DNA from 3 places in the Micromonospora sp. NPDC050417 genome. Region 2 is predicted to be linked to each of the others. Evidence: predicted binding sites of a transcription regulator. Region 2 holds the regulator's gene; each other region holds the start of a gene.
What was found. The regulator HrcA, encoded in region 2, represses chaperone genes, less so after heat shock. The targets are predictions, from matches to a motif close to GGTTNGCACNCTCNNNNNGAGNGTGCNAACC.
Positions count from the first base shown of each region.

Region 1: the regulator HrcA is predicted to act here: its motif matches at 3,806-3,836, upstream of groES (co-chaperone GroES).
Region 3: the regulator HrcA is predicted to act here: its motif matches at 3,469-3,499, upstream of groL (chaperonin GroEL).

Region 1 is NZ_JBITIH010000003.1:78,608-84,324, forward strand. Features, by position in the region: gene ACIBF5_RS05505 (sulfite oxidase) at 1-1,399, opposite strand, end outside; gene groL (chaperonin GroEL) at 1,642-3,276, opposite strand; gene groES (co-chaperone GroES) at 3,359-3,673, opposite strand; gene ACIBF5_RS05520 (methyltransferase domain-containing protein) at 4,017-5,309, shown strand; gene ybaK (Cys-tRNA(Pro) deacylase) at 5,321-5,717, shown strand, end outside.
Region 2 is NZ_JBITIH010000030.1:7,527-13,243, reverse strand. Features, by position in the region: gene hemW (radical SAM family heme chaperone HemW) at 1-1,196, shown strand, start outside; gene ACIBF5_RS29160 (DUF4870 domain-containing protein) at 1,265-1,861, opposite strand; gene hrcA (heat-inducible transcriptional repressor HrcA) at 2,115-3,137, shown strand; gene dnaJ (molecular chaperone DnaJ) at 3,292-4,422, shown strand; gene ACIBF5_RS29145 (GNAT family N-acetyltransferase) at 4,613-5,110, opposite strand; gene ACIBF5_RS29140 (DUF6493 family protein) at 5,227-5,717, opposite strand, start outside.
Region 3 is NZ_JBITIH010000010.1:153,155-158,871, forward strand. Features, by position in the region: partial or broken gene ACIBF5_RS15385 (GNAT family N-acetyltransferase) at 142-387, shown strand; partial or broken gene ACIBF5_RS15390 (hypothetical protein) at 433-1,167, shown strand; gene ACIBF5_RS15395 (hypothetical protein) at 1,270-1,518, shown strand; gene groL (chaperonin GroEL) at 1,597-3,219, opposite strand; gene ACIBF5_RS15405 (cold-shock protein) at 3,990-4,193, opposite strand; gene ACIBF5_RS15410 (GNAT family N-acetyltransferase) at 4,561-5,172, shown strand; gene paaN (phenylacetic acid degradation protein PaaN) at 5,260-5,717, opposite strand, start outside.

The DNA.
Region 1 (5,717 bases), on a different contig from region 2:
GCTGCCACGGTTCCCCGTCAACCTGCACCTCGACCTGCTTGATGCCCCGATGTTGCGCCCACGCCACCCCGGCGACGGTGACCGGGCCGGCGGCCGGGCGGTTACGTGGCCGGGGCGTGTCGATTCGGGACTGGGTCTTGATCGGCCCCTCCGGCGCCCAACCGCGTGGCACCCAGTACGCGTCGAAGTCCGCGAACCGGGTCAGCTCCAGCTCCACCACCCACTTGCACGCGGAGACGTAGCCGTACAGTCCGGGCACCACGACCCGGACCGGGAAGCCGTGCTCGACCGGAAGCGGTTCACCGTTCATCCCGATCGCCAGCATCGCGTCCCGGCCGTCGCGCAGCACCGAGGTCGGGGTGCCACAGGTCCAGCCGTCGGCCGAGCGCCCCACCACCTGGTCGGCGTCGTCGAGCGGACCAGCCTGGTCGAGCAGGTCGGCCAGGGGTACGCCGAGCCAGCGGGCATTGCCGATCAGGTCGCCCCCGACCTCGTTGGAGACGCAGGCGAGGGTGATGTCCCGTTCGATCAGGGGGCGGTCGAGCAGGTCGGCGTAGGTCAGCGTGATCGGGTTCCGGACCCGACCGTGGATGCGCAGTTTCCACTTCTCGGGATCGACCTGCGGCACGACCAGCGCGGTGTCGATCCGGTAGAACTGCCTGTTCGGCGTCGTGTAGGGCGCGAGCTGGGTCAGGTCGAGATCGGCGCCGGCGGGCACGGGCGCCGCCGGGCTGGCCGGCGCGGGCAGGATCACCGCCGCACGGGCGTCCGAGACGCCCCGCCGGGTGCCGAGCCAGCGCCCACCGAACCCGCCCACCGCTGCGGCGCCGAGCGTCGCCGCCACCCCGGTCAGGAACCGACGCCGCTCCTCACCCCCCTGCTCGGGTAAGGAAGGGCCCCTTGTTATCGCATTCGGTTGTACAAGGGGCCCTTCCTTCCGGGCCAGGGGGGCGTCCGGCCAGGGGCGCGGTACGAGGATCACCCGTAGCCAGCGGAACGCCCCGGCGCCAAGAGCCGCGCCGAGCAGCGAGGGCAGGGCGGCGGCTACCCCGGCGCCCGGTCGGGTCAGCGCCGCGACCGCGCCGATCAGGCCGAAGCCAGCGATGCCGAGGTAGCCGACGGCGGCGACACGGAGCGCGCGGATACCGATCAGCGCGGCGAACCCGGTCAACAGCACACCGGTGCCGACCAGCAGCGCGACCTTGTCGTGGACACCGAACACGTCGATGGCGAACTGTTTGAGGGGTTCGGGTACCACGTCGACCACGACCGCGCCGACCGCGACCAGCGGGGCCGACCGGGGTCCGGTCGCCGCGGCGACCAACTCGGCCGAGCCGATCGCGACAGCGGCGGCGGCGATCCCGACGAGTGATCCGTACCTGCTCTGTGCGGTGTTCACCGGGCCAATGGTGACGCTCCCGGCGGGGAGCCGGTAGTGGGCGGTGGTGGTCCAGACTCGCAGAACGTCATCTTGGCCACGTACGGCAAGGGGGACCTGACGCTGAGCGATCCGCGCCGCCCGGGGGCTGACGCAAACCAGGGTAGATTCGCGCGACATGGCCGGTTGGGGCCAGGAACGCGAACCTACCCTGGTTCTACCGCGTAAGCGGGTGGTGCCGTCCTACCGGTGGTACGGGCGAACTAGAAGCCCGGACCGTGCTGGTGGCCGTGGCCGTGTCCACCAGCGGCCGGAGCCTCCGCCTTGGCCGGCTTGTCGACGACCAGGCTCTCGGTGGTGAGCAGCAGACCGGCGATGGACGCGGCGTTGAGGACCGCGTTGCGGGTCACCTTCACCGGGTCGATGATGCCGGCCTTGGCCAGGTCGACGTACTCGTCGGTGGCGGCGTTGAGGCCGGTGCCCCAGGCGCTGCCCGCCACCTTCTGTACGACCACGTAACCGTCGTGCCCGGCGTTCTGCGCGATCCAGCGGAGCGGCTCGACGAGCGCCTTGCGGACGATCGACACACCGACCTTCTCGTCACCGGTGAAGCCCAGGTCGTCGTCGAGGACCGAGGAGATCTGCACCAGCGCGGCGCCGCCGCCCGGAACAGTGCCCTCTTCGACGGCGGCCTTGGTGGCGGCGATCGCGTCTTCGATGCGGTGCTTGCGCTCCTTCATCTCGACCTCGGTCGCCGCGCCGGCCTTGATCACCGCGATGCCACCGGAGAGCTTCGCCAGCCGCTCGGCCAGCTTCTCCCGGTCCCACTCGGAGTCCGAAGCCTCGATCTCCTTGCGGATCTGGGCGACCCGGTCGGCCACCTCGGTGTCACGGCCCTTGCCGTCGATGACCGTGGTGTTGTCCTTGTCGACCACGACCCGACGGGCGCTACCGAGCACCTCCAGGCCGACCGCGTCGAGCTTGTAGCCCAACTCGGGGGCGACCAGCTCGGCACCGGTGATGACGGCCATGTCCTGCAGCAGCGCCTTGCGGCGGTCCCCGAAGCCGGGGGCCTTGACCGCGCAGACCTTGACCGTCTTGCGGATCGAGTTGACCACGAGGGTCGAGAGGGCCTGGCCCTCCACGTCCTCGGCCACGATCAGCAGCGGCTTGCTGGTCTGGAGAACCTTCTCCAGCAGCGGCAGCAGCTCTTCGATCGCGGAGATCTTCTGGGTCGTGATCAGGATGTACGGGTCGTCGAGGACCGCTTCCTGCGACTCAGCGTCGGTCACGAAGTTGGGCGAGATGAAGCCCTTGTCGAACTGCAGGCCCTCGGTGACCTCCAGCTCGGTGGCGAGGGTGGAGCCCTCCTCGACGGTGATGACACCGTCGCGGCCGACCCGCTCCATCGCCTCGGCGATCAGGTCGCCGATGGTCGCGTCCTGCGCCGAGATGGTCGCCACGTGCGCGATCGACTCGCGGCTGCCGACCTCGACGGCCTTCTTCAGCAGGGCCTCGGACACCTTGGCCGCTGCCGCGTCGATGCCCCGCTTGAGACCGGTCGGGTTCGCCCCGGCGGTCACGTTGCGCAGGCCCTCACGGACCAGCGCCTGGGCGAGCACCGTCGCGGTGGTGGTCCCGTCACCGGCGACATCGTTGGTCTTCGTCGCCACCTCCTTGACCAGCTGCGCGCCAAGGTTCTCGTACGGGTTGGTGAGTTCGATCTCCTTGGCGATGGTCACACCATCGTTGGTGATCGTCGGGGCACCGAACTTCTTGTCCAGAACGACGTTGCGCCCGCGCGGGCCGAGGGTGACCTTGACCGTGTCGGCGAGCGTGTTGACACCGTGCTCCAGCAGGTGCCGGGCGTCATCCGAGAAGCTCAGAATCTTCGCCATGTTTTACTCGGGTCCCTTCACACAGCACTGCCCCGGCCCGGCATGCCGGTCCGGGGCAGTGATCACTGGATCGGTCAGATCACTACTTCTCGATGACCGCGAGGACGTCGCGGGCGGAGAGCACCAGGTACTCCTCGCCGGCGTACTTAACCTCGGTGCCGCCGTACTTCGAGTAGAGGACCGTGTCGCCGACCTTGACGTCAACCGGGATCCGGTTGCCCTTGTCGTCGATGCGGCCCGGGCCGACGGAGAGGACGGTGCCCTCCTGCGGCTTTTCCTTGGCGGTGTCGGGGATCACGATGCCCGACGCCGTGGTCGTCTCAGCCTCGTTCGCCTGGACCAGGATCCGGTCCTCGAGCGGCTTGATCGCAACCTTGGTCGCGGTAGTCACGGGCATACCCTCCTGGGGTACTGGTTTCTATGCTGACCAGCGGGCTGGTCAGCGTCAATCTGCCACATGCCACCGGGCGGTTCCGTCGTCGCGGGTGCCGGTCCGCCTGGCGTTTCAGCCGCCGGGCCGGAGCCCGGAAGCTGGCACCCTCGGTCCGAGAGTGCTAACGGCAGATTATGCCGGTGGCTAGCACTCCGTCAAGGAGAGTGCCAACATGGTCGCCCGCGTGTTCCACGAAACCCCTTACCAGGCCACCATCGCCAGGGCGATCAGGACACCACCCGCCCGCCTCGACGCGCGGGACGTGCGGTGCCTCACATCGAGACGTGTACTACCTCACAATGGCTCGATGGATGTCGACCAGCTCGCCGCGCTGCGTACTCCGGTCGGGGTATCCGCGCTCGCCTCGGCGGCCGAACTCGCCGGCGGCGATCCACTGGTCGCCGCCGCCGCGCTGCGTTCGGCGGGGATTCCCGGCACGCTGGCCGCCGCCGCCCTCACCCAGGCCGAACTGCGCCGCCGCGCCGCCGACAAGTTCGGTCCGGACGCCACCGGCATGTTCTTCACCCGCCCCGGGCTCGAACAGGCCACCAGGTCGGTGGTCGCCGGCCGGCGTGCGCGACGGCTGCGGGCCGCCGGGGTACGCACCCTGGCCGATCTCGGTTGCGGCCTCGGCGCCGACGCGCTCGCCGCCGCCCGGGCCGGCATCCGGGTGTACGGCGTCGAGGCCGACCCGACCACCGCCGCGCTCGCCGCCGCGAACGCCGAGGCCGCCGGCCTGGCCGACCGGTTCACCGTCGTCTGCGGCGATGCCGAACAGTTCGATCTGACCGGCGTGGACGCGGTCTTCTGCGACCCGGCCCGGCGTGCGACCGATGGCCGGCGGATCTTCGACCCGGCCGCCTACTCCCCACCGTGGGACTTTGTCGTCGGCCTGGCCGACCGGGTCGCCCGCACGGTGGTGAAGGTCGGGCCCGGCCTGGACCACCGGCTGATCCCGCCCGGTGCGGAGGCGGAATGGGTCAGCGTCGACCACGACCTGGTCGAGGCGACCCTCTGGTGCGGCGCACTCGCACAGGTCCCCCGCCGCGCCACCCTGCTTCGCGGTAAGGAAGGGCCCCCTGTTATCGCTTCCGGTAGTAGAAGGGTCCCTTACCAACCCACTGCCCGGGGGCGGGACGGCGACGGTGGGAGTCGGGACAGCGGCGACGCGGAGGTCGACCAGTTGACCGGGAGCGGCACGGTCGAGGCGCCGGTCGGCCCGGTACGGCGCTACGTCTACGACCCGGACGGCGCGGTCGTACGGGCCCACCTGGTCGCCGAGTTCGCCGCGACGGTCGGTGGCACGTTGGCCGATCCGACCATCGCGTACGTCTACGCCAACCAAGCCGTACCGACCCGGTTCGCCCGCTGTCTGGAGATCAGCGACGTGCTGCCGTTCTCACTCAAACGGCTGCGTACCCTGCTGCGCGAACGTGGGGTCGGACGGGTGGAGATCCTGAAACGGGGTTCGGCACTCGATCCCGAACGGCTCCGGCGGGATCTGCGGCTCTCCGGTGCCGAGCCGGCGAGCCTGGTACTGACCCGGGTGGCCGGCGCGCCGACCGTGCTGGTCTGCCGCCCGGCACCGTTGACCGGGTAGGGTTCGCGGCCGTGGCAGGTCAGGGGACGCCGGCGACGGCACTGCTGGTCAAGCAGAAGGTCGTGCACAGCACCCACCCGTACGACGTACCGGTGGACTCGCCGCGTTACGGCGCGGAGGTGGCCGCCGCGCTCGGTGTCGAGCCGGAGCGGGTCTTCAAGTCACTGGTGACCGAGGTCGACGGAGCGTTGACCGTGGCGGTCGTACCGGTCACCGGCGAACTGGACCTGAAGGCGCTGGCGGCGGCGGTCGGCGGCAAGCGGGCGGTGATGGCCGACCGGACTCTGGCCGAGCGGACCACCGGTTACGTCCGGGGCGGCATCAGTCCGCTGGGCCAACGGAAGCGGTTGCCCACCGTGGTCGATTCGTCGGCGGAGCAGCACTCCACTGTGTACGTCTCCGCCGGTC
Region 2 (5,717 bases):
CCGTACCCGTCGACGGTTCGCTGCCCCCTGCCGCCCTCGCCGCTGTCGGCGCCCGAGGCTTCGGGGTGTACGTGCACGTGCCGTTCTGCGCCAGCCGGTGCGGGTACTGCGACTTCAACACCTACACCGCCACCGAGCTTGGCGGCGGGGGTGCTCGGGACGGCTACGCCGACTCGGTCCTGGCGGAGCTGGCGTTGGCCGGACGGGTGCTGGGGGAGCGACCGCCGGCCCGGGTCGACACCGTTTTCGTCGGTGGCGGCACCCCGACCCTGCTCCCCGCCGACGAGCTGGCCCGGATCCTGGACGGGATCGACCGGACCTGGGGGCTCGCCGCCGACGCGGAGGTCACCACCGAGGCGAATCCGGAGTCGGTGACGCCGGAGTCGCTGAAGACACTGCGGGCCGCCGGATACACCCGGATCTCGCTGGGTATGCAGTCGGCCGCCCCCGGTGTGCTCGCGCTGCTGGACCGCAAGCACACCCCGGGACGGGCGGTCCAGGCGGCGCTGGAGGCGCGCGACGCCGGGTTCGACCACGTCAACCTGGACCTGATCTACGGCACGCCGGGGGAGAGCGCGGAGGACTTCGCCGCCTCGTTGGCGGCGGTGACCGAGGCCGGGGTCGACCACGTCAGCGCGTACGCCCTGATCGTGGAGGACGGCACCCGGCTCGCCGGCCGGATGCGGCGCGGGGAGCTGCCGTACCCCAGTGACGACGTGGCGGCGGACCGCTACCTGGCCGCCGAGGCCGCCCTCGGTGCGGCTGGTTTCTCCTGGTACGAGGTTTCGAACTGGTCCCGGACGGCGGCCGGTCGGTGCCGGCACAACCTGCTCTACTGGACCGGCGGTGACTGGTGGGGCCTCGGTCCGGGGGCGCACAGCCACGTCGGTGGGGTGCGCTGGTGGAACGTCAAGCACCCCAGCGCGTACGCGGCCCGGCTGGCAGCCGGTGAGTCTCCGGGCCACGCCCGGGAGGTGCTCACCGGGGACGATCAGCACATGGAGGACGTGATGTTGCGACTGCGGTTGGCGTCCGGCCTGCCGCTGACCGCGCTGGACGACCCGGGTCGGGTCGGCGCGGCGCGGGCGCTCGCCGACGGGCTGCTCGACCCGGCGGAGTACGCCGACGGCCGCGCGGTGCTGACCCTGCGCGGCCGTCTGCTCGCCGACGCGGTGGTACGCGACCTGCTGCCGTAGCCGCTGGCCGGATGACGGAGAACGGGGCCGGGTGGTCGTGCCCGACCCCGTTCCGTGCTCGTGATCCGTTACTTGATCCAGCTTGGTGACATCGGGTACTTGTAGTACTCCCCGTTGGTCGCCTTGATCCCGGCGATGACTCCGAAGATCGTTCCGAGCGCCCAGGCGGCGAGTACGCCGACGATGCCGACGACGATGCAGAGGAGGACGTACCCGACCACACCGATGATCGACCAGAGCACCTGGAAGTTCAGTGCGGTCAGCGAGTGCGCCCGTACGGTCGGGGAGGTGTTCCCCTTGGCCAGGAACGCGACCAGCGGGGCGATCCAGCCGGCCACGCCGCCGCTGACGAAGGCACCCGCGGCGCCGCCGAAGTGGGCGACGAGAGCCCAGGTCCGCTCCTCGCCGTTGGCGAAGCCGGCCGGGGCCGGGCCGCCGTAGTAGCCGCCCGGGGGGTAACCACCGGGGGGCGGGTAGGCACCGGGAGGCGGGTAGCCGCCCCCGGAGGTGGGCGGCGCGCCGTACTGCGGGGCGGCCGGCGGCGGGGCGTATGGGGCCTCGCCGGGACTCGAGTACGAGCCGGGGGAAGTGAACGGAGTGGTCGGCGGTTCCGGCTGGTTGCCGCCGGGGCCGTTGTCTCCGGGCGGGCGAGGTGGTTCAGTCATGGAGGTCACGGTAGGGGCACCAATCAAACGACGCCACTGACCAGCGGTGACTTTCTCTGGACAATTGCCGACTGAAGCTGCTATGCCGACAGAGAGTCAGTTACCGTCCAGCAGTCATTCAAGATCTTCGGCCCGGCGCGAGGTTGATCATCGCGACCAGCCGAACCCACGTCGTAGACTGGCACTCGTTACAGTCGAGTGCCAGACTGGGGGGCCGGGCGCTGCCCCGACCCGGGTCGTAGGGAGGTGGAGAATGGGTCTCGACGACCGCAAGCTCGACGTCCTGCGTGCGATCGTGGAGGACTACGTCTCCACCCAGGAGCCCGTCGGCAGCAAAGCCCTCGTCGAGCGACACCAGCTCGGCGTCTCGCCGGCCACCGTCCGCAACGACATGGCCGTGCTCGAAGAAGAGGGCTACATCCGGCAGCCGCACACCAGCGCCGGCCGGGTCCCCACCGACCGTGGCTACCGACTCTTCGTCGACCGCCTCTCCCGGGTCAAGCCGCTCACCCCGGCTGAGCGCCGGGCCATCGAACGCTTCCTGGCAGGTGCGGTCGACCTCGACGACGTCGTGCACCGCACCGTACGCCTGCTCGCCCAGCTCACCCGGCAGGTCGCCGTGGTCCAGTACCCGAGCCTGGCCCGCTCCTCCGTACGACACCTGGAACTGGTGCCGATCTCCACCACGCGGCTCATGTTCGTCATGATCGCCGACACCGGCCGGGTCGAACAGCGCCTGGTCGAGATGCCCGCGCCACTGCTCGCCGACGACGTCACCGACCTCCGCCGGCTGGTCAACGAGAAGCTCGTCGGCACCCGCCTCTCCGAAACCCCACCACTGGTTCAGGCGTTGGTCGACGAGGTGACCCCGGAACTGCGCCCGGCCATGGCGACACTCGCGACGGTGCTGCTGGAAACCCTCGTCGAACGGCACGAGGAACGGATCGCACTCGCCGGGACCGCCAACCTGACCCGTGGCGGCCTGCTCGACTTCCAGGGTTCGCTGCGGCCGATCCTCGAAGCGCTGGAGGAGGAAGTCATCCTGCTCAAGCTCTTCGGCGAGGTCGAACCCAGTACGCTGCGCATTCGGATCGGCGACGAGAACGAAATCGACAACCTGCGGGCCGCCTCGGTCGTGAGCACCGGGTACGGCACCGGCAACACCATCCTCGGCGGGCTCGGAGTGCTCGGGCCAACCCGGATGGACTACCCCGGCACCATCGCGACCGTACGCGCCGTGGCCCGGTACGTGGGCGATCTACTGGCGCAGAACTGATGGTGCCGGTGCGGCGGGCGGCGCGGCGCGGAACCTGAGCGCCCGGGATAGGAACCGATGCGTCGGAGTAGCGGGAAGCACCGACGCGAACTGATCGACAAAGTTGACCTGACGACCGGCGGACGGCACGACTGACATGGGGACACGGAACACAGTGGCCAAGGACTACTACGGGATTCTCGGCGTCAACCGAGAGGCCTCCGACGACGAAATCAAGCGCGCCTACCGCAAGCTGGCGCGGCAGTTCCACCCGGACGTCAATCCGGACCCGGAGGCGCACGAGAAGTTCAAGGACATCAACGCCGCCTACGAGGTCCTGTCCGACACACAGAAGCGGCAGATCGTCGACCTCGGCGGGGACCCCCTGGCCCCCGGCGGCGGTGGCGGCGCGGGAGCCGGCGGCGCCGGCCCGTTCGTCGGCTTCCAGGACATCATGGACGCCTTCTTCGGTGCCGCGGGCGGCAGCCGAGGACCCCGACCGCGTACCCGGCCCGGTGCCGACGCGATCCTCCGACTCGAACTCGACCTCGACGAGACCGCCTTCGGCGTCGAGGCACCGATCACCGTCGACACCGCCGTACTCTGCACCACCTGTTCCGGAGCGGGCACCGCAGCCGGAACCCACCTCGCCACCTGCGAAGCCTGCGGTGGTCGCGGCGAGGTGCAGTCCGTACAGCGGACCTTCCTCGGCCAGGTCGTCTCGTCCCGGCCGTGCAACGTCTGCCAGGGCTACGGCACCGTCATCCCGAACCCCTGCCCCACCTGCGCCGGCGACGGCCGGGTCCGGACCCGCCGCTCGCTCACCGTCAAGATCCCGGCCGGGGTCGAGGACGGCATGCGGATCCGTCTCGCCCAGCAGGGCGAGGTCGGCCCCGGTGGCGGCACCGCCGGCGACCTCTACGTCGAGATCTCCGAACGAACCCACGACGTCTACTCCCGCAAGGGCGACGACCTGCACTGCCGCGTCACGGTGCCGATGACGGCCGCCGCCCTCGGCACCCGACTCACCATCAAGACCCTCGACAGCGACGAACCCGTCGACGTCAAACCAGGCACCCAGCCGGGCAGCACCATCCGGCTGCGCGCCCGTGGCGTACCGCACCTGCGCGGCACCGGCCGAGGTGACCTCTTCGTCCACCTGGACGTGCGAACCCCGACCAAGCTCGACGCCGACCAGGAACGGATGCTGCGCGACTTCGCCAAGACCCGGGGCGAGGAGGTCGCCGAACTCAGCAAGCAGGGCGGCTTCTTCTCCCGCATGCGAGACGCCTTCAACGGACACTGAGTTGGTTTGCCTCGGCTGCGCCGAGGCGGCTCGCTCCGCTTCGCGCCGCCCGGTGCGGCGTCTTCGCCTCCGGGCGACGAAGGCTTCGCCTCGTCGTCCTCGGCTCCAGACGCCGCGGCGGCGCTCGGTCGACTCGCTCTGTTGGCTGGCGCGAGCGGAGTTGGCGGTGGTAGCGGGTACGGGGTGCGCGCTAGGGGGTTAGGCGTCGGCCCAGGGAGAGGCCGGCTTCGGTCAAGCCGTGCCGGTTGTAGAAGCGCACCGCACCGGCATTGCGGTGGTTGATGCCGGCGGACAGATAGCGGATTCCCTGATCCGTCGCCCAGCGTTGTGCCGCCTCCAGCAGCGCCGATCCGGTCCCGCGGCCCCGGGCTCCGTCCAGGACGACCGTGTGCACCTCGGCGGAGGGGTCGGTACGCAGGATCTGGTGGTCTGGCGGTTCGGGGCGGCGGATCACCTCGATCATGCCGACCACCAGATGTGCGGGAGTCTCGGCGACGAGAACGGCGTGCCGTCCGGTGTCGTCGGCGAACAGGGATGTGAAATGGCGGGCCACCGCGTCGCGCCGGGGAATGCGGTACGTCTGCGGATCGAGGGCGATGTGTGCCTCGGCGTTGGCCAGGCGCAACTCCACCAGGGCAGGGATGTCGAGCCTGTTGGCCAGCCGAACGGTCGACTCCGCCTCCCACATCGTCCAGAGCCTAACGGGTGACGGGGCGGACGTGAGGCCGCCGGAGCGGGTGTGCCCGGCGGACTGACCTCGTTGCCGTGCGGCGATCGCGTCGGTGCTGGCGCGATCGCCGGCGCTCAGCGGGCGGTCAGGGTGGCGGCGGCCTTCGCGGTCTTCGAGCTGCCTTTCGACAGGGCGGTGAGCCAGGCGTGCAGGGGCGGGTCGGTCACCGGGACGGCCCAGCGCAGGTGTTCGTCCCGAAGTAGTTCGACCAGGCCGTGCAGGCCCCGGATGCTCCGATCCAGGTGGGGGAGGAGTGCCGTGAGTAGGGCCCGGACCTGATCAACGGGCAGGGCCGTGGAGAGGTCGGTCAGCGCGCTGGTCCAGCGGTTCAGCGGTACGGCCGGCGCGAACCGGACCATGGCGGCGGCGAGTTCGGCCGCTGCGATCCTCTGCGGCAGCAGTACGGCAGCGGCGTCGACGGCGGCGGTGCGTACGTCCAGGAAGGCCGAGGCGAAGCCGGCCGCGAGCAGGTCGCTGCCGAGCGCGGACGGGGCGGCGGCGGTGCCGGCGAGCAGCGCCAGCGTGGGTACGGCATCCCGCGTGGCAATGTCGTGGACCGTGTTCC
Region 3 (5,717 bases), on a different contig from region 2:
GGTGAGGGCCGCGATGTCTTAGGGTCGGCAGTCGTGGATCACGATTTTTCGATCATCGAGCTGACCGAGGACGACGTACCCGCGGTAGTGACCCTCTGCGGTGAGGCACTGGACCTGCCGGACGACGCGGCGGAGGCTGCGGTGATCGTCGCCCGGCTGCGCGACACCACCACCCTCCCGGGTGCGACAACCCGGCGCCGTACGGTCGGTTTTGTCGCCGTCGTGGGTCCCACCACCGTCGGTGTGGTGCTCGGCTCGATCGCCCACCGTGACCCGTCGCTCGGCCACGTGGACCTGATCGCGGTGCATCCGACCCACCGCCGCCAGGGGATCGGGCGGGCGCTGCTGGCTCGGATCGAGGGTGCGCTCTCCGGGCTCGGCGCCGGTGAGGTGCTGCTCGCGGGCAATCCCCCGCACTACGCCTGGCCTGGCATCGACGTGCGTTACACCCCGGCGGTCTGCGCCGCGATGGCGCTTGGCTACGAGCAGGAGAACATCGCCTGGAACATGACGGCGGACCTGTCGTACGACGCGTCGCCCGCGTTGCGCAGCACCTCGGCGGCCGAGCGGCGCCTCGCCGACAAGGGCATCACGGTACGTCGGGCGGAGCCTGACGATGCCGCCATGCTGGTGGAGTTCGCCCGGGAGACGTTCGGCGTGGCCTGGGGTGGCGAGGTGGCCGACTCGATCGGCAGGGGCGGTGCCGGCTGCCACATCGCGGTACGAGACCGCGTTCCGGCCACTGTCGACAGTGCTGCGATGACGTCGGGCGTCGCAGACACGACGGACGACGGGAACGGACCGGACCACGGGAACGGGCCGCACGACGGGAACGGACCGGACCACGGGGGCCCGGCCGCCAACGGGGACGGCCCAGTATCCGGTGGTGAGTCCACCTCCCCGGGCGCCGGCACGTCGGCGGTAGAGGTGCTCGGGTTCGCCGCGTACGGCTCGTCCCGGCCGAGCTGGTTCGGCCCGATGGGTACGGCGCCGGCAGCGCAGGGTCTGGGCATCGGCGGGGTGCTGTTGCGTCGTTGTCTGGCCGATCAGCGTGCGGCTGGGCACGAGCGTGCCGAGATCGGTTGGGTTGGGCCAGTGCCGTTCTATGCCAGCAACTCGGGGGCCCGGATCGAGCGGGTCTTTTTCCTCTACCGCAAGCAGCTCTAACGAAATGACCCGAAAGGGGCGAATAGGAGATATCCGTTTATAGTGCCGTTTCTCAGCACTGTCCCTCGCCTGCCTCCTACCGTTTGGGCAAAGGAGGAAATCATGGCGAAGGACGACGAACCGACTGACGATCTCCCTGCGAGCGCCTGGGCTCGGATGGCCGCAGAGATCCCTGCCGAAACGCCGGTACATCGCCTCGACTATGGCGACGCGGACCAGCGGGCCGAGATGGATGGACCGGGCGAGCTGTCGTCCGACGAACCACTGGAAATGGTCGACGCCCCGATCCAGATCAAAAGGCCGTTCTCCCGCGCTGACAAGCAACGCAATCAGCGACGTCTGCCGACCTGACGCGGACAACGAAGGGGGCAGACCGACGACAAAGGGGCGGACCGCTCGCGCGGCCCGCCCCTTCGGGAGTGTCTGGACTCAGAAGTCCATGTCCCCGCCGCCCGGCGCAGCCGCCGGGGCCGGGTTCTTCTCCGGCTTGTCCGCCACCACTGCCTCGGTGGTCAGGAACAGGGCCGCGATCGAGGCCGCGTTCTGCAGCGCCGACCGGGTCACCTTGGCCGGGTCGATGATGCCGGCCTTGAGCAGGTCGACGTACTCACCGTTCGCGGCGTTCAGGCCGTGGCCGGCCTCCAGGTTGCGCACCTTCTCCACCACGACGCCACCCTCGAGGCCGGCGTTGACGGCGATCTGGCGCAGCGGGGCGTCCAGCGCGATCTTGACGATCGTCGCACCGGTCGCCTCGTCACCCGCGAGGTCCAGCTTGTCGAAGGCGGTCTTGCCGGCCTGCACCAGCGCGACGCCACCACCGGGGACGATGCCCTCCTCGACGGCCGCCTTCGCGTTGCGAACGGCGTCCTCGATGCGGTGCTTGCGCTCCTTGAGCTCGACCTCGGTGGCCGCGCCAACCTTGATCACCGCAACACCGCCGGCCAGCTTGGCCAGGCGCTCCTGCAGCTTCTCGCGGTCGTAGTCGGAGTCGCTCTTCTCGATCTCGGCACGGATCTGGTTGACCCGACCCTGGATCTGGTCGGCGTCACCGGCACCGTCGACGATCGTGGTCTCGTCCTTGGTCACCACGACCTTGCGGGCGCGGCCCAGCATGTCGAGGCCGATGCCGTCGAGCTTGAGGCCCAGCTCCTCGCTGATGACCGCACCACCGGCGAGGATCGCGATGTCGGTCAGCATGGCCTTGCGACGGTCACCGAAGCCCGGAGCCTTGACGGCGACGGACTTGAAGGTGCCCCGAACCTTGTTGACGATGAGGGTGGCCAGCGCCTCGCCCTCGACGTCCTCGGAGATGATCAGCAGCGGCTTGCCCGACTGCATGACCTTCTCCAGGATCGGCAGCAGGTCCTTCACCGAAGCGATCTTGCTGTTGACGATCAGGATGTAGGGGTCGTCGAGGACGGCCTCCATCCGCTCCGGGTCGGTCCAGAAGTAGGGCGAGATGTAGCCCTTGTCGAAGCGCATACCCTCGGTGAGCTCAAGCTCAAGCCCGAAGGTGTTGCTCTCCTCGACGGTGATGACGCCTTCCTTGCCGACCTTGTCCATCGCCTCGGCGATGATCTCGCCGACGGTGGTGTCACCGGCGGAGATCGACGCGGTCGAGGCGATCTGCTCCTTGGTCTCGACGTCCTTGGCGAGCTTGGCCAGCTCCTCCGCCACGGCGCCGACAGCGGCCTCGATGCCCCGCTTCAGGGCCATCGGGTTCGCGCCGGCCGCGACGTTACGCAGGCCCTCGCGGACCAGCGCCTGGGCCAGGACGGTCGCCGTCGTCGTGCCGTCACCGGCAACGTCGTCGGTCTTCTTGGCGACCTCCTTGACCAGCTCAGCGCCGATCTTCTCGTAGGGGTCCTCGAGCTCGATCTCCTTGGCGATGCTCACACCATCGTTGGTGATGGTGGGGGCACCCCACTTCTTCTCGAGCACGACGTTGCGGCCCTTGGGGCCGAGCGTCACCTTGACGGCGTCGGCGAGCTGGTTCATGCCCCGCTCGAGGCCACGGCGGGCCTCTTCGTCGAACGCGATGATCTTGGCCATACGGCGTTGTCCTCCTGGACACTCACGGCCGCCCGAGCCGGTTGTCCCGGATCGGCCGCCTGACTACGCACCTTCGGACGTCACCACTGCGCTGGCGCGCGGCATGATCCGACAGCGATCACACCGGACCGACTCCCGCGCGCTAGGCGGCAGTGACGTCCGTCGGTCGGGCCGGACAGCCCGCGACGACCGGCCATCCGCCGCGCCCCCGCTTCCGGTTGCGCGACCGTGGCCCTAACCGCCCCGACCTTCTGGCACTCACACCGCGCGAGTGCCAATCACTTGTTTAGCACTCTCCCATGGCGAGTGCAAGCGAGTGGGCCACAGCAGCCAAGGCCGAAAATGTCCAGGCGGGACGCCGACAGCAGCATCGACCAGGGAGATCTTCATGGGAGGCCGGCTCAGGCGCCCTCACCCCGGGCGGGCCGTACGGACACACCGCCGCGAACACCTCGGGAGAGCGACGCAGGGGTGAACGCCGAGGAGATCCGAAAGGAAGAACTCGCACAGGAAGCCTAGAAAAGCCCAAACAGGGCGGACCCGGACAACACGCGGGCCGAACGTACGAGGAACAGGTGCCGCCCGCGACACCGACTGACAGGGCTCGGCGCCCATCCGACTCCCGGGCACACACAAACCCGAAACGTCCCGTTCGAACGGGGCAATGACAGGGACGCCGCACTCCCGGGAAGCCGACGCCCTGTCGAATGAATCCGGCTGTCGCTACCGGTTGTATTCGATCAGCCAGACGACTGGTCTCGGACCGACGCTCAGGCGAGGAGGCGCACCTTCTCGGCCTGCGGACCCTTCTGGCCCTGGGCGATTTCGAACTCCACCCGCTGCCCGTCGTCGAGCGCCTTGTAGCCATCCATCTCGATCGCGGAGAAATGGACGAATACGTCCTGTCCGCCATCGACCGCAATGAAGCCGTAGCCCTTTTCGCTGTTGAACCACTTGACGGTGCCCTGTGCCACGGTGCACTTCCTCACTTCGATCGTGCTGGGTCGCAACCCCCGTGCCGACGTACGCCGGCCGGGGCGGCCAACTCGCCGAACCCATATCGGTCCACCGAATCAGCCGCCGAAATCGCACGCTACACGAGGTCCGACGCCGGTGCACTACCCCAAAAGGGACAGCAGGGACCGCTCACGCCCCACTCCGGCGATTAACTCCGCATCGTCGGTCGTCTTTACGTCGCACAATTGATCATGTATCCGTAGATGGGTACGCGTCGGCTGATCGCCGATCCGGTTGCCGGCTCGCGGCCCGACGGGGTAGGCATGCCTGATGACCAGCCTGCCGGCATTCGCCGCGAGCGCACCACCCGACGCGACCACCACCATGGCAAGCCCCCCTCCGGCTGGCCCTGGCTCCGACAGCAGCAGCCCCGGAGCGGGCAGCCACGACTCCGACGTCGAACGTGCCGATCAACCACGAATCCGGCGAATCGAGGCGGCCGATGCCGCACGGATGCGGGCACTACGGCTGGAGATGCTCGCTGACGCGCCACTGGCCTTCCTCGAAACGGTCGCCGAAGCGGCGGCTCGCCCACACGCCGAATACGCCTACCGAATCCGACAGAACGCCTCGCGCAGCGACGTCGTCGCCTTCGTCGCCGAACTGCCGGCCGCCCGGAAACTCGCACGCACCGCCGGGCGATTCGTCGGGCACGTCGGCGGGCACGCTCTCCCCAACGAACCGGGGCTCACCGTCATCTTCGCCGTCTACGTCACCCCGGCTCGACGCGGCACCGGCCTGCTCGCGGACCTGATCGAGCAGGTGGCGGTCTGGTCCAGGGCCGCCGGACGGCCGGAACTGATGCTGGAGGTGGTGGTCGGCAACGACCGCGCGCTCCGGGCCTACCAGCGCCTCGGCTTCGTCGACACCGGCGTACGGGTTCCGCATCCCCGCGTACCCGCCCTGACCGAGCTGCAGATGCGCCGCCGCGCTTGAGCGTCACCGCCGGTTCCCCACACCAGCGGTGTTAGGAAGGGCCCCTTCCTATACAAAAAGCGATAACAAGGGGCCCTTCCTTACACCTCAGATGTGGCGGCGGGACTGGACGACGCGGAACCGGTTGGCGACGTACGCGCCGTCGGTCAGTGCGGCATTCGCCGCCGCGTTGGCGCCACTGGCGTGGAAGTCGGAGAAGGCCGCCGACTGGTTGACGAAAACGCCACCGGTGAGGTTGCAGGAGAGGTGCACTCCGGCGTCGAGCGCCGCCGCCTCGGCCGCGTCGAGCACCTTGCCGTCGGTGGCGTAGACCGCCGCGGTCAGGGCGCCCTGCGCTCCCACGGTCTTCCGCAGGATCTCCAGGCTGTGCGCGGTCGAGTCCGTGGAGATCGCGAACGAAATCGGCCCGAACCACTCCCGGCCGTACGTCTGTGCGTCGTCCGCCCCGAGCCGGACGATGGCCGGGGTGCGGACCACCGCGTCCGGGTAGGTCGGGTGCGTGACCGTGCGCGACGCGAGCACCACCTCGCCGACGCCGGCCACCT